DNA from 3 places in the Arthrobacter sp. MOO21 genome. Region 1 is predicted to be linked to each of the others. Evidence: riboswitches for the same ligand, from Rfam matches in the RefSeq annotation. Region 1 holds a riboswitch; each other region holds the start of a gene.
What was found. A riboswitch is a leader RNA that binds a small molecule or an ion and turns the genes downstream of it on or off. The one in region 1 is predicted to bind S-adenosylmethionine.
Positions count from the first base shown of each region.

Region 2: linked by a shared signal. The riboswitch ahead of AC2JAJ_RS09495 (DUF1737 domain-containing protein) and the one ahead of metX (homoserine O-acetyltransferase MetX) in region 1 are both predicted to bind S-adenosylmethionine.
Region 3: linked by a shared signal. The riboswitch ahead of AC2JAJ_RS15340 (aminotransferase class V-fold PLP-dependent enzyme) and the one ahead of metX (homoserine O-acetyltransferase MetX) in region 1 are both predicted to bind S-adenosylmethionine.

Region 1 is NZ_CM170671.2:163,748-171,300, forward strand. Features, by position in the region: gene AC2JAJ_RS00805 (CoA-acylating methylmalonate-semialdehyde dehydrogenase) at 1-805, opposite strand, end outside; gene mmsB (3-hydroxyisobutyrate dehydrogenase) at 836-1,756, opposite strand; gene AC2JAJ_RS00815 (LysR family transcriptional regulator) at 1,895-2,803, shown strand; gene AC2JAJ_RS00820 (zinc-binding dehydrogenase) at 2,807-3,949, opposite strand; gene AC2JAJ_RS00825 (MFS transporter) at 3,961-5,343, opposite strand; gene metX (homoserine O-acetyltransferase MetX) at 5,522-6,637, opposite strand; SAM riboswitch class IV at 6,650-6,765, opposite strand; gene AC2JAJ_RS00835 (bifunctional o-acetylhomoserine/o-acetylserine sulfhydrylase) at 6,863-7,553, opposite strand, start outside.
Region 2 is NZ_CM170671.2:2,059,801-2,067,353, forward strand. Features, by position in the region: gene AC2JAJ_RS09480 (hypothetical protein) at 1-500, opposite strand, end outside; gene AC2JAJ_RS09485 (O-succinylhomoserine sulfhydrylase) at 554-1,762, opposite strand; gene AC2JAJ_RS09490 (rhodanese-like domain-containing protein) at 1,763-2,173, opposite strand; gene AC2JAJ_RS09495 (DUF1737 domain-containing protein) at 2,170-2,445, opposite strand; SAM riboswitch class IV at 2,459-2,574, opposite strand; gene AC2JAJ_RS09500 (hypothetical protein) at 2,770-3,024, opposite strand; gene AC2JAJ_RS09505 (TetR/AcrR family transcriptional regulator C-terminal domain-containing protein) at 3,251-3,955, shown strand; gene AC2JAJ_RS09510 (pyridoxamine 5'-phosphate oxidase family protein) at 3,963-4,427, opposite strand; gene AC2JAJ_RS09515 (aminodeoxychorismate lyase) at 4,488-5,417, opposite strand; gene cls (cardiolipin synthase) at 5,547-6,986, shown strand; gene AC2JAJ_RS09525 (multidrug effflux MFS transporter) at 7,023-7,553, opposite strand, start outside.
Region 3 is NZ_CM170671.2:3,297,336-3,304,888, forward strand. Features, by position in the region: gene AC2JAJ_RS15310 (pyridoxamine 5'-phosphate oxidase family protein) at 1-468, opposite strand, end outside; gene AC2JAJ_RS15315 (pyridoxamine 5'-phosphate oxidase family protein) at 559-1,023, opposite strand; gene AC2JAJ_RS15320 (S1C family serine protease) at 1,206-2,183, shown strand; gene AC2JAJ_RS15325 (hypothetical protein) at 2,227-2,598, opposite strand; partial or broken gene AC2JAJ_RS15330 (metal-dependent transcriptional regulator) at 2,662-3,376, opposite strand; gene AC2JAJ_RS15335 (class I SAM-dependent methyltransferase) at 3,440-4,198, opposite strand; gene AC2JAJ_RS15340 (aminotransferase class V-fold PLP-dependent enzyme) at 4,318-5,739, opposite strand; SAM riboswitch class IV at 5,777-5,891, opposite strand; gene hisN (histidinol-phosphatase) at 6,043-6,855, opposite strand; gene rsgA (ribosome small subunit-dependent GTPase A) at 6,905-7,553, opposite strand, start outside.

The sequences.
Region 1 (7,553 bases):
CCGCAGCGTCGGCTGCCATGTCCAGGTCGGCGTCGGGAAGCACCACCATGTGGTTCTTCGCGCCGCCGAGGGCCTGCACGCGCTTGCCGTGGTCCGCTGCCCGCCGGTAGATCGACTGGGCGATGGGCGTGGAGCCGACGAAGCTCACCGCCTTGACATCGGGATGCTCCAGCAGCACGTCGACGGCTTCCTTGTCACCCTGGACCACGTTCAGCACGCCGGCGGGCAGTCCCGCTTCGGCGAAAGCCTCGGCGATGAAGACGGCGGCTGACGGGTCCTTCTCGCTGGGCTTCAGCAGGACGGTGTTGCCGCAGGCCAGCGCGCTGCCGATCATCCACAGCGGCACCATGGCCGGGAAGTTGAACGGGGTGATGCAGGCCACGACGCCCACCGGCTGGCGGACGGAGTGGACGTCGATGCCGCTGGAGACCTGCTCGGAACGCTCGCCCTTGAGCATGTGGGACAGGCCGGTGGCGAAGTCGATGTTCTCCAGGCCGCGGGAGATTTCGCCTTCCGCGTCGGAGAGGACCTTGCCGTGCTCGCTGGTGAGGATGGCGGCGAGTTCGGATTTGCGCTGGGTCAGGATTTCGCGGACGCGGAAGAAGATGTTGGTGCGCTTGGCCAGGCTGGTGGCCCGCCAGGCAGGGAGCGCCGCACGGGCGGCAGCGATGGCTTCCTCCGTCCGGGCGGCGGAGGCGAGGGCCACCTGCTTCTCCTGTTCGCCCGTGGCGGGGTTGTAGACGGGACCGAAGCGCTCGGCGTCGCTGACGCGTGCGCCATTGATGTAGTGGGGAATGGTTTCCAAGGGAGTCTCTTTTCCTGTGGTGCTTGAGGTCTAGTTGGCGGCGGGGGTCTGCCGCGCGGGTTCGAGCGAGCCGTCCACGAGCTTGATGATCATCGAGCAGTCCTTGCCGGCCTCACCGGCGTCGATGAGTTGCTGGAACAGTTGCTGGACGTGCTTGCCGATCTCAAGGGGCGTGCCGGTGTCCTCGGCGGCGCTGATGGCCAGACCGATGTCCTTGTTGGCCAACTCAGTGGTGAAGGTGGGCGTGAAACCATTGTTTGAGGCCGCCGTGGGAACCACGCCGGGCACCGGGTACCAGGTCCGCAGCGCCCAGGAGTCACCCGAGGAGACCGAGGCGATATCCCAGAAGACCTGCTTATCGAGGCCCAGCCGGTCGGCGAGCACGGCACCCTCGGCGGTGGAGGCAAGGTTGATGAAGAGCATCAGGTTGTTGCAGATCTTCGCCGCCTGCCCGGTGGTGGCGCCTCCGGTGGGGATGATGTTGCCGGCCATCGGTCCGATGTAGCCGCTGGCATCCGCGACGGCCCCCTCTTCACCGCCCACCATGAAGGTCAGCGTCCCGGCCTCAGCCCCGCTCATGCCGCCCGAGACCGGGGCGTCCACGAAGCGGAAGCCGGCGGCAGCAGCGGCGTCGTGCAGCGCCTGGGCCGAGGCAATATCGATGGTGGACGAGTCGATCAACAGCGTGCGGGTGTCCGCGTGGGCCAGTACGCCGTCCCCGCCGAGGTAGACCGCCCTGGCATGTTCGCCCTTTGGCAGCATGGTGAATACCGCGTCCGCACCCTGGACAACCTCGGCAATGCTGCCTGCCGGCTTGACGCCGCCCGCCTCAGCGGCCGCCAGTGCCGCCGGGTTCAGGTCGAACCCCCGGACGTCGTGCCCGGCCTTCGCCAGGTTCACGGACATGTGGCCGCCCATGTTTCCCAGGCCAATCCAACCGATGACTGCCATGCGTAAGCTCCTTTGCTTTCCATTCCGGCGTTTGCTGCCGGCAGTTCTGTGTCAACGATCACACCCTGCTAGAGTGCAATCAAGGGGAAAAATCACAGACGCCATGTGCACTAATGCACATCGAGGGAAGGGTCCCGCGTGGACACGAGACGGCTGCCAAGCCCCGACGACCTGCTGATCCTGCTCACGGTTGCCCGCCTGGGCCGGTTCAACGCCGTGGCGGAAACGCTCGGTACCACGCACACCACCATTTCGCGCCGGATCCTGGCACTGGACAGGCAGCTGGGCGGCCGGACCCTGGAACGGAGCCCGCATGGCTGGGAGCTGACCCAGCTGGGCGCTGCAGCAGTGGAGGCGGCGGAAGCGATCGAAAACACGCTGGGCTCGCTGTCCGGCATGATCAGCCAGGACCAGAGCGCTCTCGCCGGCCTGGTCCGGGTGGCCACCACGGACGGCGTTGGGGCGGTGTTCGTCACCCCTTCCCTGGTGCGGCTGCAGCAGCAGAACCCCCAGCTGAACATCGAGATGCTTAGCGCCACGCGCAAAGTCAGCCAGAACCGGTCCGGCGTTGACCTGGAGATCGTGGTGGGCAGGGCCGACGTCGCTACCGCGCAGACCATCTTCCTCAGCAACTACTACCTGCGCCTGTACGCCGGCGCCGGGTATGCGGCGCGGCACGGGCTGCCGGAAACGTTGGACGACGTCGGGCAGCACGGCTTTGTCTCGTACGTCGAGTCCGCGCTCCAGGTGGAGGAGCTGGGGCACCGCTGGTCCTCCCAGCTGCCCATGCCCCGGACCAGCTTCCAGGCCACAAGCGTGTTCGCGCAGGTGGAGGCGGTGCGGCAGGGCGCCGGCATCGGGCTGTTGCCAAACTTCATGGTCGCCGGCCAGTCGGACTTCGTTCCGGTGCTGGCCGGCGACTTTGAACGGCAGCTGCCTATCTGGGCCGTGGCGCGTCCGGAATCGTTGCGCTCGGCCGCGGTGCAGGCAGTGATCGCCGCCCTGAAAGAGGAAGTGAAGGACCGCGCCGCGCTGCTGGCGGGTTAGGCCTCAGGCCTGGAAGAGCCGCCGGACCACCTGCCCGGAAGCCAGCGCGTCCAGGCCCTCGTTGATCTCGGCGAGCGGCCGGGTATCGGTGTGCAGCAGCTCCACCGGCAGCCGGCCCTCCCGCCAGTAGCCAAGGTACTTCGGGATGTCGCGCGCCGGCACGGCGTCGCCCATGTAGGAGCCCAGGAGCCGCTTACCGGCACCGGCGAACTGCAGTGCCGGGACCGTCAGCTGGGCAGACGGATGGGGCAGGCCCACCGAGACCACCGCCCCGCCACGGGTCACCTGTTCCAGGCAGGAGGCGATCACCCCGGCGGAACCCACCGCTTCGACCGCAACGTCCACCCCGTCACCGGAAGCCTCCGCGATGAGGCCGGCAGCCTCCTCCGGTGTTCCAACTGCGGTGGCACCGGCGTCGCGGGCCAGCTGGTGCTTGCCGGGGTTCGGATCGACCGCGATCACGCTGGCGGCGCCGGCAATACGGGCCGCCATGACGGCGGAAAGGCCCACCGCGCCCAGGCCGAAGACGGCCACCGAGTGTCCGGGACCGACGTCGGCGGTGTTCAGCACGGCACCCATCCCGGTGAGCACGGCGCATCCGAACATCGCCGCGACAGTGTCCGGGACGTCGTCGTCGATCACCACCACCGACTCCCGCGCCACCACCGCGTAGTCGGCGAAGGCCGAAACGCCGAGGTGGTGGTTGATGCGCTCCCCCGCAGGCGTCCGCAACAGTGCTTTCCCGTGCAGCAGGTCACCGGAACCGTTGACCTCCGCCGCACGGTGGCAGAGCGCGGGCCTGCCGGACCGGCATGCCCGGCAGTCACCGCAGCTGGGGACGAAAACCAGCACCACATGGTCGCCCACGGACACATCCACCACGCCCTCGCCTACCGACACCACGCGTCCCACCGCCTCGTGGCCCAGGGCCATGGGAAGCGGGCGGACCCGGGAACCATCCACCACGGACAGGTCCGAATGGCACAGGCTGGAGTAGGTGATGGCAACGCCCAGCTCGCCGGCGCGGGGCTTGGGCGACTCCAGTTCCTCCACCACCAGCGGGCGGGCAGCCGCGTAGCCGGGCTGCCCCGTTCCTGCTCCCGGGGCGGGGGCAGGAACGGTGGAATACAGGACGGCGGCCTTCATGCGGGTCCCGCCTACTTCTTGTTGGCGGCGAGCAGGTCCGCGGTGCCCTGGGCGTCCGCCGCGTCCACGTCGCGGAGCGAGATGCCGCGGGTTTCCTTCAGGAAGAAGACGGCGACGGCGGTGACGGCACAGGCGAGGAGCAGGTAGATCGCCACGGGCAGGGAGGACTTGTAGGTGCCCAGGAGCGAGGCGGCGATGATCGGAGCCAGGGAACCGGCCACGATCGAGGTCACCTGGTAGCCCAGGGAGACCCCGGAGTAGCGCATGCGGGTGGGGAACATTTCCGCCATGATGGCCGGCTGGCCTGCGTACATGAAGGCGTGGAACACCAGCCCGATCATGATGGCGGCGAGGATGACGAAGTCGTTCTTGGTGTCCATCATGGGGAAGGCGAAGAAGCCCCAGGTGGCGGCCATGATGGCGCCGGCCAGGTAGACGGGCCTGCGGCCCAGGCGGTCAGAGAGCCTTCCGACTACCGGCACGACGGCGAAATGCAGGGCGTGCGCCAGGAGCAGCAGGAGGAGGATGCGCGTGGTGTCGGCCTGGACCACCGTCTTCAGGTACGTGATGGAGAACGTCACTACAAGGTAGTAGAGGATGTTCTCGGCGAAGCGCAGGCCCATGGCGGTGAAGACGCCCCTCGGGTAGCGCCGGAAGACTTCGGCCACGCCGTAGCCCTTGTGGCCGGCGTCGACTTCCTTGCGGGCCTCCAGGAAGATGGGGGCGTCGTTGACCTTGGTGCGGATGTAGTAGCCGATCAGGACGATAACCGCCGACAGCCAGAACGCCACGCGCCAGCCCCACCCGAGGAAGGCGTCCTGGGTCAGGGTGGAGGACAGGATGAACAGCACGGCGGTGGCGAGCAGGTTGCCCAGCGGAACGGCGGACTGCGGCCAGCTGGCCCAGAAACCGCGGGACTTGCTGGGGCTGTGCTCTGCGACGAGGAGGACGGCGCCGCCCCATTCACCACCAACGGCGAAGCCCTGGGCGAACCGGAGGATCACCAGCAACGCGGGCGCCCAGTAGCCGATCTGCTGGAACGTGGGCAGGCAGCCCATCAGGAACGTGGAAACGCCCACCAGGATGATGCTCAGCTGCAGCAGCTGCTTCCGGCCGAACTTGTCGCCGAAATGGCCAAAGACGATGCCGCCGATGGGGCGGGCCACGAAGCCCACGGCGTAGGTGAGGAAGGCGGCGATAATGCCGTCCAGTTCCGTGCCGGCATTGGGGAAGAAGGCCTTCCCGAAGACCAGCGTGGCGGCCGAGGCGTAGAGGAAGAACTCGTACCATTCCACGACCGTTCCGGCCATGGACGCCGTAACCACTTTCTTCAGGCCTGAGGCCTTGACATCGGTTTCCTCTGTGCGCCTTGCGGCGGAGCTTTCCGTACTCATGCGAACTCCTTCGGCGTCGTCGTCGACGCCACTGGGACCAGTCGATGGCAGCCGGGTGTGATGCACACCACGAATGCCGGATTTTTTGAGTATGGTCTGCCTGCGATGCAACCTCAACGCCGATTAGTGCAGAAGGCATCTGCATAATTGCACATGCGGAGCGGAAACCGGTGCTGCGCTAGACGAGGAAAGTGGTCCGCAGCTGGTGTCCGAGCTGACCGATTTCGGTCAGGAACCCGTCGTGCCCGATCGGGGCCTGGATGACGTGGACGTCAACGTCACCCGGAAGTGCCTGCGCCAGTTCCTTTGACTGGGACGGGAAGTAGAGCCGGTCCGAGTCCACGGCGGCCACGAAGAAGCGGGCGCTGGCGACGGCCAGCGTCTCGGTCAGGGTCCCGCGGCCCCGGCAGACATCGTGGCTCATCAGCGCCTCGGTGAGCGCAATGTAGCTGTTGGCGTCAAAGCGCCGGACGAGCTTGTTGCCCTGGTGGTCCAGGTAGCTTTCCACCTGGTAGCGGCCACGCGCAGCGAGCACTTCACCCTGCAGCGGCGACTCGGGCACCTGGGCGGCACGGCCGAACCGGCCTTCCAGTTCCGCCGCTGACCGATAGGTGATGTGGGCGATGCGCCTCGCCAGCGCCAGCCCGTCTTCCGGGCAGGGACCGCCGTAGTAGTCGCCGCCGTTGAAGTTGGGGTCCTGCCGGATGGCGAGGGTCTGCGCCTGGGCGAACGCGATCTGTTCGGCCGTGCTGGCTGCGCCAACGGAGATCACTGCGCAGCGCTGCACACGCTCGGGGTAGGTCACGGCCCACTCCAGGGCGCGGGCACCGCCCATGGAACCGCCAAGGACGGCGTACCAAGTGCTGATTCCCAGCTGGTCCGCCAGCCGGGCCTCAGCCACAGTGCTGTCCCGGAGTGTCACCAGCGGGAAGCGCGAACCCCAGGGGCGCCCGTCCGGGGCAGGTGAGGACGGTCCGGTCGAGCCGTAGCAGCCGCCCACGATGTTGATGGACACCACGAAGAACTTGTCCGTATCGACCGGCGCGCCGGGTCCGGCCAGCTGCTCCCACCAGCCTTCCTCATCGGTATCGCCGCGGGTCACGTGGGTGCTGCCGGTGAGGGCGTGTTCGATCAGGACCGCGTTGCTGCCGTCGGCGTTCAGCGTGCCCCAGGTTTCGTAGGCCAGCGTGACGTCGGGAAGGTAGCCGCCTGCTTCCAGCTCGAGCCCTCCGATGGAGGCGTAGCGGACAATTCCGTGTTCGGGGATGGTGGTACGGGCGACGGTAACCGTCATGGCAGGACCTCTTCTACGCGCTTGCCCGCCGTCGTCTGACCGGCAGGCCAGGTCTTCACCCGGGGCACCCCACCGCGGAAGGAGGGTTGCCGGCCAGCAAGCCGGGGCTGTCACTGGCACTCATGACCTGGTTCGAGTGTACGAAATACACCCCGCTCCGGACCAAGAGTGTGACTGGTTGTGACTTTCCCCGGCCTGCCGGCTGCACGCTTTCCGCGGTGCGCGCTACACCCCTGCTGCGCCCTTGGCTGCGCGGAAGCCCGCTTCAAGGTCGGCGAGGATGTCATCGATGTGCTCCAGGCCCACGGAGAGGCGGACCAGGCCGGGGCTCACGCCGGCAACTTCCTGCTGTTCCGGCGAGAGCTGGCTGTGGGTTGTCGACGCCGGGTGGATGACGAGCGAGCGGACGTCACCGATGTTGGCCACGTGGGAGTGCAGTTCCAGGGCGTCCACGAAGCGCTTGCCGGCCTCGGCGCCGCCTGCGAGGTTGAAGGCGACGACGGCGCCGGTCCCCTTGGGACCGTACTTCCGGCCGCGCTCGTACCACGGGCTGGAGGGCAGGCCCGCGTAGGCGACGGATTCGACGTCGTCCCTTCCTTCCAGCCAGCGCGCCACTTCGGTGGCGTTGGCAACATGGCGTTCCACGCGCAGGCTCAAGGTCTCCAGTCCTTGGGAAATCAGGAAGGCGTTGAAGGGCGAAACTGCCGATCCAAGGTCGCGCAGCAGCTGGACACGGGCCTTGAGGATGTAGGAAAGGTTGGCCCCCAGCGCACCACCCTCCCCCAGGTCACGGGCGTAGACGAGGCCGTTGTAGGTGGGGTCCGGGGTGTTGAAGCCGGGGAACCGTTCCGGATCCTTGCTGAAATCGAACTTGCCCGAATCGACGATGACGCCGGCGATGGCCGCTCCGTGGCCG
Region 2 (7,553 bases), 1.9 Mb from region 1:
GCAGCGGCGCTCAGCCCGGTCCCGCCTTTGAGCGGGGAGGCCTGCAGTGCCGCCCCCAGCAGGCCGACGCCGCAGGTCTGAAGGCTGGCGTACGCCAGGAAGGGCCAGGCAGTGCCCCTCCGATAGGCAAATTTCTCGATGTCCGCGGCGCGGACGGCGAGGGCCCAAACGAACAGGGGGCTGCCCGCCAGCAGGGCGGCAGCGGCGACGGTCGCCAGTTGTCCGGCCCGGGCAGGCCCGGTTTCTGATCCCGCGTTGCCTGCTTCCTGCCGCAGCCGCCGGGCAAGCCGCACGAATCCCAGGGGTGCCGCCGCCGTTCCTGCCGCCGCTAGGAACTGCCCCAGCGTCCAGAGGCCGCGGTGGCGCTCCAGCATTGCCAGCCGCTGCTCCGCACTCTTGGTGGCGTGGACATTGCCCACCATCGCGATTCCCAGCAGCCAGCACACGCCCGCCGCGGTGCTCACCGCTCCCGCCCTGGCATACGGCTGTGTCTGGCCCACGGCTTGCCTCCTTCGCGTCCGCTGCTTATTAAAGTGCGGAATAGCGCCGGAATCTAGATCTGCTTCAGCGCCTGTTCCAAGTCGCGGATGAGGTCATCCGCATCCTCAAGCCCCACGGAGAGGCGGACCACGCCGTCGCTTAGTCCGATGGCAGCGCGCCCCTCCGGCCCCATGGCCCGGTGCGTGGTGGTGGCCGGGTGCGTGATAAGGGACTTGGAGTCGCCAAGGTTATTGGAGATGTCGATGATGCGCAGCCCGTCCAGCAGCGCGAACGCGGCCTCCTTGCCGGACCGGCCCGCAGAGGGCGCCAGTTCCAGCGTGAGGACGGTGCCGCCGGCGCTCATCTGCTTCGCCGCCAGGTCGTACTGCGGGTGGGACTTCAGCAGCGGATACTTCACCCAGCTCACGGCCGGCTGTTGCTCCAGCCACTCGGCGAGCCGGAGTGCGGTGGCGGACGAGTGGTTGACGCGCAGGCCCATGGTTTCCAGCCCCTTGGTCAGCACCCAGGCGTTGAACGGGGAAAGTGCGGGACCGGTGTGGCGCATCAGCTGCTTCACGGGGCCGTCGATGAATTCCTTGGTGCCCAGGATGGCACCACCCATCACACGGCCCTGGCCGTCGATGTGCTTGGTGCCGGAGTAGACGATGACGTCCGCGCCGAGGTCCCCGCAGCGCTGCAGCAGGGGAGTGGCGAAGACGTTGTCGGCCACCACCTTGGCGCCCGCGGCGTGCGCCAGTTCGCTCACGGCCGCGATGTCCACGATTTCCTGCATCGGGTTGGAGGGTGATTCGAAGAACACGGCGGTGGTGGGCTTGGACAGGGCTTCGCGCCACTGGTCCAGGTCGGGGCCGTCCACGAAGACGGTTTCCACGCCCCATCTGGGGAGGATCTCATTCAGGATGACGAAGCAGGAGCCGAACAGCGAGCGGGCGGCAACAACACGGTCACCGGCGGCCAGCAGGGCACCCAGGGCGGTGAAGACCGCGGACATGCCCGACGCCGTCGCAAAGCATGCCTCGGTGCCTTCCAGCAGGCGGAGCCGTTCCTGGAAGGTTGCCACGGAGGGGTTGCCGTAGCGGGAGTAGACGAACCGTTCATCCTCGCCCGTGAAGGCGCGTTCTGCCGCCGCCGCCGATTCGTAGACGAACCCGGAGTTCAGGAAGATGGCCTCGGACGTTTCCTGGAAGTTGGTGCGGTCGAGTCCGCCGCGGACGGCCTGGGTGTCGGCGCTCCAGCCGGAGGCATCTGGGTTGAAGGTCACTTAGTTCTTTCCGAGGTTGGTGGGCAGGCCGCGGTTCTTCCAGCCGTTGACGGTCCGTTCGCCGTAGCGGTCCGGCTCCCCCTCGAAGCCTTCCAGCACGTTGTACGAGGTGAAGCCGGCCTGGGTGGCGGCAATGGCAGCGGCGACGGACCGCTGGCCGGAGCGGCACAGGAACACCAGTTCCGCGGACGGGTCCTCGGGTGCCTGCTCCTTGAGGTCCTTCACGAAGTCGGGGTTGGGGATGCCGCCCCGGAAGGTCCACTGGATGAAGAGCGGGTCGTTGTCCGTGGCCTTGGTATCCGGGATGCCGATGTGGGCCCATTCGCCCTCGGTGCGGACATCCACCAGGATGGCGCCCTGCTCGAGCTTGGCCCAGGCTTCCTGCGGTGTCAGGTCTCCTGCGTAGCTCATGCGTGGCCCTCGCCGTCGAACTCGCCCTCAAATTCGCCGTCAAGTTCATCCACGGCGGTGGCCACGGCGGCGTCTGCGGAAGCGATCGCGGCCGGCAGGACCACTGCCTGGGCGACGATGACGCTGCTGCCGTTGAAGGTGGCCGCCGGGCTGCCGTGCAGCACATACCCCTCGTCCAGGGCAGCGGAGATCCGTTCACAGAATGATCGGTCGTCCGGGCCTGTAATCAGGCGGTAGGACAGCTTTTCTTCAGGGGCGGGTGCGTCAGGCACGACGGATCTCCTTCTCTCACGCTTGCAGCTCGAATCGGTCGATATGCCGAGTATTCACCTGAGGCACCCCGCCGCGAAAGGGAGGGTTGCCGACCGGCCAGTCAGGGCTTAACGCCGGTACTCATTACTCCCCAAAAACGTAACATCTGACGCGCGCAGCCGCATCGCCGCCGTCGTCATGTTCCGTAATTGAGCGGCACCCCGGGCCGGGGACGCGCATGCGCATCTTTCGGCCGGGCATGAAAATGCTGCGGCGCCTGCGGCACCACAGCATTCATGTCCATTTCCCGGTCATCAGGCGGCCGGATGTAGTCCCCGTAAGGCCTACACGAGTTCGGGATACGTGGTGACGATGTAGTCGGCAGCGGCCGGCCCCGTCATCCGCACGCCCTTGCGGCCTGCCGGCATCCTGTTATTCATGGCTGACCAGAAGCTGGATTCGGCCCCGGGTACCTGCTGGTTGATGAAGCACCAGCTCATGTACAGGCCAAACAACCGGTCCCGGTCGAGGGCGGATTCTGACGCCTGGTCGACGTAGGTGGCTTCCTGGAGGAACTGGTCGAACTGCGAATGTGCCATGACGGCTCCCTTCGCTCGGTGCACTGTGCCGCCGGTAGGCTACAGCGGCGAGCCTCGATGCCCTGCACTGCGGGCAAGGATTGTGTAGTTGCATCCCCCGGAAAATTCAGGGGAGCACAGAGTGCTGTCACCACGGTGTCTACACTGTAGACTTTACCCGTAGACCAGATATGAGGCAACCCTCCCAGTTACCGTGGGACGGCGGCCCGGCAATGAGGACCACGCGATGACTTCCGCCGATACCCCCAGGAGCGGCCAACCGAAAAGCAGGCTGAGCAGGGACATTGTCCTGGCCAAAGCCCTCGAACTGGTGGATGCCGAAGGGCTGGAAGCGCTGAGCATGCGCCGGCTGGGGCTGGAACTCGGCCGGGATCCCATGAGCCTTTACCGCTACGCCCAAAACCGCGCCGCCTTGCTCGACGGCGTGGCGGAGCTTGTTCTCGATGACCTGTCCATCGAGCCCTCGGACCCGGACTGGAAGGCGCAGCTTCGGAAGATTGCCCACAGCCTGCGCCGGCAAGCGCTCCGGCACCCCAACGCAGTGCCCTTGCTGGTGACGCGGCCCCTTTCCACTCCGCTGGGCCTCCGGCCGCTGGGCACCCTGAGGCCACTGGAACAGATCCTGTCCCTGCTGGTGGCGGCGGGATTCGAGCCTGCCGACGCACTCCACGTCTACCGCGCCTACTACGGCTTCCTCTACGGGCACATCCTCAACGAACTTCAGGAGTTCGTGGTGGATCCGGGGGAGAACGAAGCGCTCCTGCGCCTGGGCCTCCACCGCCTGCCCGCAAAGGACTTTCCGTGGCTCCGCGCCCTGGCCCCTGCCCTCGCGGAATACGACGGCGAGGCAGAGCTGGAGCAGGGGCTCGCGATCCTGCTGTCCGGACTGGAAGCGCAGCTCACCCGGGAGACGGCGGGTTCCGGCGCCTGAGGCACGGCTACTCGAACGACGCGCGGCGCCTGTCCTGCAGGCGGGTGTTCCAGACATCCGGCCGGTTGACCTTGAACCGCCTCCCGGTCATGGCCTTCGCGTTCAACCTGACGTAATTGGCCTTTTCGCCCGGCTGCCAGGGCTCCAGTCCAAGACTGTCCACGGCATCCCGGTCCGCCTGCTCCTCGAGGATCTCCGTCTCACCCCGCACCACCACGCTCCACGCGAGCTCCGTGGCGGAATCGTAGCCGTCGATTTCCAGCGCTGCCGGCCGCTCCATCTTTGCGCCCCAGAGCTTCGTCCCCGCGGCCGTGCGGAAGACGATGCTCCGCCGATGGACAACGTAGTTCACCGGGAAGATTTCGGGGTGGCCGTCAACCACGATGGCCAGCCGGCCCACGGTGTCGCCGTCGAGAAGTTCCCAGCAGTCGTCGAAGGAGAGTTTTTCGATGGGCAGGTTTTGCGAGTCCATGGTCCACACCTTACGGGTGATGCCGAACAGGGAAAAGACCCGTGGCGGGCCCGCCTGCGCCTAGTGGATGCCGGCGAACAGCCCGCTCAATTCGGCGGTCAGCTCTTTCTGGACTGAGGGGGTGCCGATCTCCTTGCCATCGATCCGGTTGACGGGGGCCAGCAGGCGGACGCTGGAGATCAGCCACACCGCGTCGGCATCGAAAAGGTCCTGCGGTTCCAGGGGGCCGTACCCCAGCTCCCAGCCGGCCGCTTTGGCGGCGGTGAACAGGGCGCCCTGGGAGGTGCCCGGCAGGATGCCGCTGTCCAGCCGGGGCGTGATGAGGCGCTTCACGGAGGTGCCGTCGTCGGATTTTTCCACATGCGCGAGCAGCACCGTGGAGGTGGGGCCCTCCAGGACGCGGCCATCGGAGGACAGGAAGATGACGTCGTCGGCGCCCTGCTTGTGGGCGTGGCGCAGCGCCGCCATGTTCACTGCGTAGGAAAGCGTCTTGGCGCCCAGGAGCAGCCAGGGCGCCCGTTCTGCCACGTCACTGTCGTAGCCCCGGTCCAGGAGGATGACGTCAATGCCCGTCTCGCGCTGGCGGCGCCCGGCCTCCCCGGCAGGGGAGACCTGCACCCAGGAAGTGGGGGCGGCCGCGCCCTCGGCGCCGCGGGTCACCACGAGCTTGACCACCAGCTCGTCAGTGGCGGGATCGGTTGGCGGGTGCTCGGACCGGTGGCCGTTAACAGCGGTGGCAATGGCCCGCTGCCACGCGTCCCGCCCGGGGACCACCAGGTCCAGGGCCTCTGCGGACCCCGCAAGCCTGTCCAGGTGGGCCGGCATCTTCCGTACCGTTCCGCCCACGGCCAGCATGGTTTCGAAGACGCCGTCGCCGCGCGTGACGCCCAGATCCGTGACCAGCAGCTGGGGTTTGGATGCGTCAGCGACGCGGCCATCCGGGAAGGCGGGGTCAAGGAAGACAAGGGCCACGGGGGCTGCTGAGCTCATGGCACCAGCTTAGTGGGGCGCCGCGGATAAGCTGGGCACAGTGTGCCGGCCGGATCCGCCCGCCGGAACCCGATCTTCCCGGGGGTTCTTGACGTGTTGTGGCCGTTTTCGCTAGCCGGTACTGCCCCGATGTGGGTTGTGGTGCTGCTGGGCATCGCCGACCTCGCCATCAGGGTCCTGGCGTTGGGCATCATTCCCGGCAACAGGCGCCCCACCACGGCGATGGCATGGCTGCTGGGGATCTTCTTCGTGCCCTTCGTGGGCATCGTCCTGTTCCTGCTGTTCGGCAACTTCCGGCTCTCCAGCCGCCGCCGGGCGCAGCAGCAGCTGGTCAACAACCGGGTGCGGGCCGGGATCACCGCGCTCTCGGATGTCGAAAGCGACTATCCCGGCCCCGAATGGGTGAAGTCCGCGGCGGAACTGAACCGCAGGCTGGGCTCGCTGCCCATGGTGGACGGAAACTCGGTAGACCTCATCCCCGGCTATCCTGACTCCATCCTGGCCATGACGCAGGCTGTCCGGAAGGCGAAGAAGTACGTCAACGCCGAGTTCTACATCATGAGCACGGACCACGTCACCGACGACCTGATCACGGCCATGGAGGAAGCGGCCGAGCGGGGTGTGGAAGTGCGCCTCCTGTTCGACCACATCGGCACGCTCCGCATCAAGGGCTACAAGAACCTGCTCAAGCGCCTGAGGGCCGGAAAGATCCAGTGGAAGCGCATGCTGCCCCTGCTGCCCATCCACGGCCAGTGGCGCCGGCCCGACCTCCGGAACCACCGCAAGATCATGGTGGTGGACGGCGAGGTGGCCTTCACCGGCTCCCAGAACCTGATCGAGCCCTCGTACAACAACCCCCGGCACCGCAAGGCCGGGCGCGAATGGGTGGAGCTGATGGCCTGCCTGCGCGGACCCATCGTCACCACCCTGAACGTCGTGTTCGCCACCGACTGGCTGGGTGAAACCGATGAGTCGCTGGAACACCAGCTGCAGCTGCCGTCCGACCCGCATCCCGGCACAGTCACTGCACAGGTGGTCCCCAGCGGTCCCGGGTTCATCACCGAGAACAACCTGCGGCTCTTCAACACACTGATCTACTCCGCCCAGCACCGGATCTCAATCTGCAGCCCCTACTTCGTCCCGGACGACTCCCTGCTGTACGCGATCACCACGGCAGCACAGCGTGGCGTGGACGTGGAACTCTTCGTGTCGGAAAAAGGTGATCAGTTCCTGGTCCACCATGCCCAGCAGTCCTACTACGAGGCCCTCCTCGAAGCCGGTGTCCGGATCTACCTGTACAAGGCCCCGTTCGTGCTGCATGCCAAGCACTTCACCATCGATGACGAGGTGGCGGTCCTTGGCTCCAGCAATATGGACATGCGCTCCTTCTCGCTGAACCTGGAGGTGTCCGTGATGCTCCTGGGCGAGGACATCGTCAACAAGATGCGGGCCGTGGAGGATACGTACCGTGACATCTCGCATGAGCTCAAGCTGGCCGAGTGGCGGAAGCGTCCCCTCGCCGCCCGTTACGTGGACAACGTGGCCCGGCTGACGGCAACCGTCCAGTAGCACCGTCCGGGAACGGTTGGGGACGCTCCGGCGGACCTAGCCGTCGGCACCTACCCTCCGGTCGTCGTCGCGCTCCGCGTATTCCGTCCACCCGCCCTTCCGGTAGGCAGGAGTTCCGGCGGCGAGGGCAGTCACTGCCAGGGCGCAGCTGCCGATCATGACCCCGGCCATGGACAGGGCATGCCCGCCCAGCAGCCCCACCAATGGGCTCACCAGCCCCGCCACACCGGACTGCAAAGCTCCGATGACCGCCGCCGCCGTCCCTGCCATGTGGCCGTAGTTGTGCAGGGCCAACACGGAGGCGTTTGCCGGGATCATGCCCTGGGCGGCCAGGACAAGCCACAGGCCTGCCATCAGGCCGAAGGCACCGCCGGCACCCGTGGCCACCACGGCCAGCAGCAGCAGGGCAAAGCCCAGCTGGACCAGGAGGGCGGTCCGCAGGAGGCGCACCGGGGGGAATTTCCGCACCAACGCGGCGTTGAGCTGCGCCGAGAGTACGAGCGCTGCACCGTTCAGGGCGAAGGCGAGGGCAAACTGCTGCCCGCTGAAGCCGTACTCGTTTTGGAA
Region 3 (7,553 bases), 1.3 Mb from region 1:
TTCAAAGCCGGCGCGGGTTGCATCGTCCAGGGACGACCGCCACAACAGGGGCGCGTTCATGGTGAAGCGCCTCCCGGTGATGGACTCCGGGACGATCCGGATGAAGTGCTCCTGCCCAACGCCCTGCCAGGGGAACGTTGCGCGGCGGATGTTGTCCGGGTCAGGCCCGGTGGGAGTCGTTTCGGCAGCCTTGCCCTTGACCACCACGCTCCATGCGAGGCCGAATTCCGAACTGACGGTGTCTGCCTCCAGGGCGACAGTGGCATCGGACCGGATTGCCTGCTCCTTGGTGCCGCCGCCCGTGCGGAAGACAAGGCTCTGCCCGTCAACCTTGTAGTTGACGGGAAAGACATCGGGATGGCCATCCACTATCACGGCCAGGCGCCCCACCCCGGTTTGGGAGAGGAGCGCCCAGCACTCTTCAGGATCGAGGATCTCTGGTTCGGGTATGTTCTTCGTGTCGCTCATAGGCCACAGCGTAGGCGGACGCCGTCGCGGCAGGAAGGGCATAAAGGCCCGGCCTCCGGCGTTCCGGCACGCAGGTCCGATCGGCAGTGACTAGAGCCAGTCTGCCGAAAAATCCACCGGCGGCCACCAGCGCGTGCGCGGCGTGACCGCGAACCTTCGCCCGCTGATCTCGGTGGGCGTGATGCTGATCAGGTGTTCCTTGCTGCCGGGCGCCCAGGGTTCGCGGTCGGCGTCGGGAGCGGGAAGCTGCATCCGGGTTTCATCGAAGGGCTCGGGCCTGCCCTTCGCCACTACGCTCCAGGCCTCGGTGGCATAGGGGTTGAGGCCGTCAACCTCGAAAGCGGCCACGGCACCTGTGAGCAGGGCCCGCAACTTCGTGCCCGGCGCCGTGCGGAACAGCAGCATTGCCCCGGCAACGGTGAAGTTCACGGGGAAGATCTCCGGAACGCTGCCGTTGATGACAGCCAGGCGGCCCACGTAGGAGGACCGAAGGTACCGCCAGCATTCTTCCGGGTCCAGGACTTCTGTTCTCGACCCGGCGGGGGAATCACTCATGCTACCGATCCTAGGGGCTGGGCAGCCGCCGCGCACCGGAGACCCGGAGTTCACCCGTGGTGGCGTTCACCGATGGCGTAGGGGCAGCGGGACTTGCAGGCCCCGTTCCCGCGTTAATCCCCGTAAGGACCCGGTGCGGGCAAACACCTCCGCCGGGATCGGCATGAAGCTGGAGGTGCGCCATGGAACAGGCGCGGGAACCCATCCCTGACAACGACGACGTCCTGGACGCATATTCCCAGACGGTGATGCGGGTCGCGGCGGCCGTCACCCCGCATGTGGCAGCCATCGAAATGTCCGCGGCCCGCCGCAACGGCAGGGTGCGGGTGGGCGCCGGATCCGCTGTGCTCTTCACCGAGGATGGCTACCTGCTCACGAACTCCCATGTTGTGGCGGGCACCAGCCACGGGCATGCGGTTTTCGCTGACGGCAGCAGGATGGAGCTGGAACTTGTAGGCGCCGACCCGTTGTCCGATCTCGCCGTGGTCCACGGGTCGCGTCCCAAGGTTCCGCCCGCGGAGTTCGGAGCGGCGGAGTCCCTGCGCGTGGGACAGCTGGTGGTCGCCGTCGGAAACCCCCTGGGCCTGGCCGGGTCCGTGACTGCCGGCGTGGTGAGCGGGCTGGGCCGTGCCATTCCCGTCTGGTCCGGCGGCAACCGGCGCGTCATTGAGGACGTCATCCAGACGGACGCGGCATTGAACCCTGGAAATTCCGGTGGCGCACTTGCGGACACCCACGCCAGGATCGTGGGCATCAACACTGCCGTGGCGGGTGCCGGGCTGGGACTGGCCATCCCGATCAATGCCACGACCCGCAGGATCATCTCGGCGCTGCTGTCCAATGGCAGGGTCCGGCGGGCCTACCTGGGCCTGGTGAGTACGCCGATCCAGCTCAGCGCCAGCGCCGTGGTGCGCACGGGGCACCGGGAAGGCCTGCGGGTGGTGGAGGTGCTGCCCGGTTCGCCGGCCGGCAAGGCCGGACTGTCGCCGGGGGACATCCTGCTGGCAGCGGGAGGCCAGTCGGTCAGCAACGCGGAGAGCCTGCAGCGGCTGCTGTTCGCCGACGCCATCGGCGAGCCGCTCGACATCGCCGTCCTCCGCGACGGCGCCGAAATCCACCTCACGGCGGTCCCGGAGGAAATGACCGGCAACGGCGGGTAGGTGCAGGGGGGCGCCGGCATACCGGACGGCGGCGGAACCCGGCTTAGGGGGCGGGCGCCGCCACGTCCGCGATGCCCACGAAACGTGTGCCCACGCCGTCGTACTCGCTGCGGACGAAGCCCGGGCGGAGGGACGGAACATCGGAGGGGGCATGATGCCCGCATACGACGTAGGTGAAGTCCGGCCACCACTTCTTGGGGCGCGCAGCTTCCTCGTACCCGCAGACGGCGCATTCGAGGTGCACCCACACCGGCCGCTTCCCTGTCCGGTTGGCCCGGGACTGCACGAGCCAGGGCGGAGGGTTGTCAAGGATGGTGCGGAGTTCCGCTTCCGTCATCCACTTGGGCAGGCCGTGGCGCTGCGCCATTTCGAGGGGAACATCCAGGGCTATTGCCGCGTCACGTCTGCTGATCATCAATGTCCACGGTACGGGAACGGGCCAAATCGCTGTCCCGCGGCTGTGTCCAGGAAGCCGCAGTCAGACTGCGTCCAGGACGCAGCCCGGGTGGGGAGTGGTGCTGGAAACCCAGAGCGCCGACGCGATCTCGTCCGCGAGGTCGAAGTCCCGGGCGCCGCGCGAGCCGCTGATCCGCACCACCAGGGCACCGCCAAACGGCCTGCGTCCCATGACCTCCACGTCGGCATCCAGGTCGATGTCCTCGGCGGCAAGGTAGCGCAGCAGCTCCGGGTTGTCGTCACTGATCCGGGTGATCCTGCCGGTGTGGCCCTCGTCCAGCTCCGCCAGCAGGTGGGCGCGGGGCATCAGCACCTGCCCGTCCGCGGTGGGGATCGGGTCGCCGTGCGGATCCCGGCTGGGATTCCCGAGCTTGGCCGCCACACGTTCGATGAACGTATCCGAGACGGCGTGTTCCAGCAGTTCGGCCTCATCGTGGACCTCGTCCCAGCTGTAACCCAGCTGCTGGACGAGGTAGGTCTCGATCAGCCGGTGCCGGGCGCACCATGGCCAGCGCCAGGCGGAGGCCAGGGGCGGTCAGGGTGACGGCGCTGTAGGGCTTGTGGTCCACCAGGCCCTGGTCCTTGAGTTTGCGGACCATTTCGGACACCGAGGAGTTGGCCACGCCCAGGCGCTGGGCCAGCTGCGAGGACGTGATGGGCTTGTCCTGCCATTCGGTGAATGAGTAGATGACCTTGACGTAGTCCTCGATTGAGGAGGAGGGCGCACTGGTCTTCACAGGTCCAAGCCTACCGGCTTCCGGCAGGCAGGTGCGGCCCGGCCGACCTCCAAGCGGGTCCGGTCATGCCTTTACGGCCCGCCAGGCGAGGGTGAGGTACGGAAGCTCCAGCTCCTGGTCAGCGGTGTGGCCGAGGTGTTCGTGCAGGTACCAGTCAAGGTTGGCCAGGACCTTGGCCCGCGTCGCCTCACCGGCGCGCAAGTAGTAGCTGCGGGACTTGGTGAGTTCCATCAGGTCGGTGGTGGTCACGGTATCCTGCCAATGCGTCACGTGCCCTTCGAGCCGGTGGAATTCAGGCCCCACCACGGGCTTGTGGCCCGGCCGGTACACGTCCCCGGCGTGCATGATCCTGGACAGGCGGTGCACCCAGGGCACGGACGTGTCCAGCTGGTTCCAGACCAGGCCGAGGGTTCCGTGCGGCCGCAGGACCCGGGCGAGCTCAGTGCTCGCGGCCAGGGGGTCGCACCAGTGCCAGGCCTGGGCCACGGTAACGACGTCGAAGCCCGCCCCGGGCAGGCCGGTCGCCTCGGCAGTCCCCGTCACAGCCGTGGCGGCAGGGCAGTGGGCCTTCAGCTGTGCGAGCATGTCCGCAGAGGGGTCGAGGGCCGTGACGTCCAGGCCCATCTCCAGCAGCAAGGCAGTGAACTTTCCGGTACCGGCGCCGACGTCCAGGACGTCGCGGGCGTGCTCGGGAACCAGCCACCGGGCCGATTCCGGGGGATAGCCGGGCCGGACCCGCTGGTAGTGCCTGCCGCCGTCCTGGAAGCTCTGCCCAAGCTCCTGCCGCCGCCCGTGATCGAGTTTGGGACCGCCCCGGACCACGCGTGGCCTCCTTCACCTGCTGCCGATGGATACCTTTTGAATTTACCGCATGGCGGCGCAGGCAAAGGGGGAGCGAGTGCGGGGCCAATCGCCGGGCTTGGCCCGGGTACGTCGCCCGGTCAGTCCTCCGTGCAGGGCGCGGCGCCAGCGGTGCCTGGCGTATTGGGCGCCCAGTGCGGGTAGGTGCGGAAGTCATTGGCCGGCACCCAGCGGCCTGCATCCACGACATAGTCCCAGCCCAGCCCGCTGCTGCGCAGGGTGCGGATGCCGTCGAGGAGCCGCTCCGCGTCCTCCAGCCTGGATCCGACGCCGAAGCTGGCGCGGAGGGAGCCGGACGGCAGCCCGAGCCGCTTCAGCAGCGGGTGCGCGCAGAAGCGGCCATCACGCAGTCCCACGCCGTGTTCGGCCGAGAGGTAGGCGGCCACCAGACCGGCGTCATAACCCTCCACGGAGAAGTTGACTACGCCGATGGTGTCCGTTTCCGGGTTGGTGTCCCTGAAGATCTGGTGGACAGTGACACCCTCGATGTCCTGGAGGCCTTCCACCAGGAAGGACCGGATGGCGGACTCGTGCGCGTGCCAGCGGTCCTGGTCCAGCCCGGCAATGACCTGCGTGGCGCGGGCAAGGGTGGCGGCGCCGAGCACGTTCGGCGAGCCCCCCTCGTGGCGGGCCGGCCCGGTGGCCCAGCTGACGCCGTCGAGCCTTGCTTCTTTGACTGCACCGCCCCCGGCGAGGTGCGGAGTGCCGGCGTCGAGCCAGTCGGGGCGCCCCACCAGGACGCCGGCGCCGAAGGGCGCGTAGAGCTTGTGCCCGGAGAAGGCGAGGTAGTCGACGTCGTCGGCGCTGATGTCCACCCGGCGGTGCGGGGCGAGCTGGGCCGCGTCCACCACGATCCGTGCGCCGTGCTGGTGGGCCAGCGCGGCCAGTGCGCGGATGGGGAGGATTTCGCCGGTGACGTTGGAGGCGCCGGTGACTGCAAGGAGGCTGACGCCGCCCTGCTCCAGCTCCGCCCTGACGGCCTCGATGGTTCCCGCGATGGTGTCCGCGGCCACGATGCTGCGGTGCGGCACCCCCTGCCACGGCAGGAGGTTAGCGTGGTGCTCGATGTCCAGGTAGAGGACCTCCCCGGCAGGGTGGCCGTCGGTGACGGGCAGGCAGCCGGCCAGCAGGTTGAGCGAATCGGTGGTGTTCCGGGTGAAGATCACCGAGTCGTCGGCGCGGCCGCCCACGAAGTCGCGGACGATGCTCCGCGCGTTCTCGTACACGGAGGTGCTGATCTGGGAGGCGTAGCCGGCGCCGCGGTGGACGCTCGCGTAGTACGGCAGGATTTCGTTAAGGTACGCGGAGACCAGGGACAGTGCCGGTGCGGACGCGCCGTAGTCGAGGTTGGCGTAGCGGACATGCCCGCCGGTGATCAGGGGCGCCTGGATCTCGGCGCCGGTGACGGCGGCGAGGGGGTGGCCGGCGGCGGCCTGGCGTGCGTCGAAGGCGGCCGCAGTTTCGGCGATGGCAGTGCTGGGGGAGACGGTGGCAGTTGTCACAGAGACCTCACTTGAATCAGGACCCCGACATCACAGGAATCCGCGCTTGCCGCATCCGCTCCGGACCGGCCTGGTCGTCACCCGGGGCACCCCACCGCGAATGGAGGGTTGCCTGGCCAGCAAACCGGGGTTTTGCGCTGGCACTCGTGACCTGCATAAAAGCGTAGAACATGGAACGGCCCGGACTGAAGCCGGGCCAATTGTTAAGGCATTTGTTACGCCTGCCGAATAAAGAACGCCGGACGCCTCCTTCAGGAGGTGTCCGGCGTCGCAATATTCGGATCCAGGGCGATACGACGACCGTTACAGCAGATCGTCCAGGTAGGGGTTCAGGCGGTGCAGAACCTCCGAGTGCAGGATCGAGTTGGTGGCCAGCGCGTTCCCGCCGAACGGGCCGTCCTCGCCTTCCAGGGACGTGAACCGGCCGCCCGCCTCCACGACGATGGGGACCAGGGCGGCCATGTCGTAGAGGTTCAGCTCCGGCTCGCAGGCGATGTCCACCGAACCTTCCGCCACCATGCAGTAGGACCAGAAATCGCCATATGCGCGGGTCCGCCACACGTCTTCCGTCAGGCCCAGGAACTCGTCCAGGTTCCCGCGTTCCTTCCAGCCCGTCAGGCTGGAGTATGAGAGGGAGGCATCCGAAAGTTTCGATACGTTGGAGACGCGGAGCCGCGTGGCGGCAGCGAGGGACCGGCCCATGTACGCGCCCATGCCTTTTGCCGCCCACCAGCGTTTGCCAAGGGCCGGGGCGCTGACCACGCCCACCACGGGTTCGCCCTCGTCCACCAGGGCAATCAGGGTGGCCCAGACCGGGACGCCGCGGACAAAGTTCTTGGTCCCGTCAATGGGATCGATGATCCAGCGCCGCGAGCCATGGCCGGTGCTGCCGAATTCCTCGCCCAGGACGGCGTCGCGCGGGCGAGAACGGGACAGCTGGCCGCGGATGGCCTCCTCTGCGGCCTTGTCCGCATCGGTGACCGGCGTCAGGTCCGGCTTGGTCTCGACGTGGAGGTCCAGGGCCTTGAAGCGGCTCATGGTCTGGTCGTCCACGGAGTCGGCCAGGACATGGGCCAGGCGCAGGTCGTCGTTGTAGCTCGAAGCGGGTTGGATCATGGTTCCAAACTACCGTCTGTCCCGGCATCTTCCGGGACCTTCGGCTGCGTCAGTTGACGCTGCCGAGTTCCTTGGTTTCCTGTGCTTCCATTCTCGGATCCGTTCCGAGCAGCCGGCGCAGGGACGCGAGCCGGGCGGGACCAGTGGGGCCCGCATGCCCGTTGTTCACCCAGTCATCCAGGCCGCAGTCCACTGCGGAGGCGGTGTGCTTGCACCCGCGTTCGCAATTTTCGATGCCGGGGGAGAGGTCCGGGAAGGACCGGAGGATCCTGTCCGGATCCACGTGCGCCAGGCCGAAGGACCGGATGCCGGGGGTGTCGATGATCCAGCTGCCGGGCGGGGCCTCGGCGAGCCGCAGGGCCAGGGCCGACGACGACGTGTGCCGTCCGCGTCCGGTCACGGCGTTGACGCCGCCGGTGGCCCGCTCGGCACCTGTCAGGGCGTTCACCATGGTGGACTTGCCGACGCCGGAGTGGCCAAGCATTACCGTGACCTTGCCGTCGAGGTGGGCCCGCAGCGCCGCCACTGCGGTGCTGTCGAGCCGAGCCGACAGGCCGTCGTCGGAGCGGGCGTCGATGCCGGAGGCCTGCTCATCGGCGGTCCGGCTGATGATCACCGGGAAGTCCAGGTGCGTGTAGTTGGACAGCAGCTCAGCGGGATCCCGGACGTCCGCCTTGGTGACGAGCAGGATGGGCTCG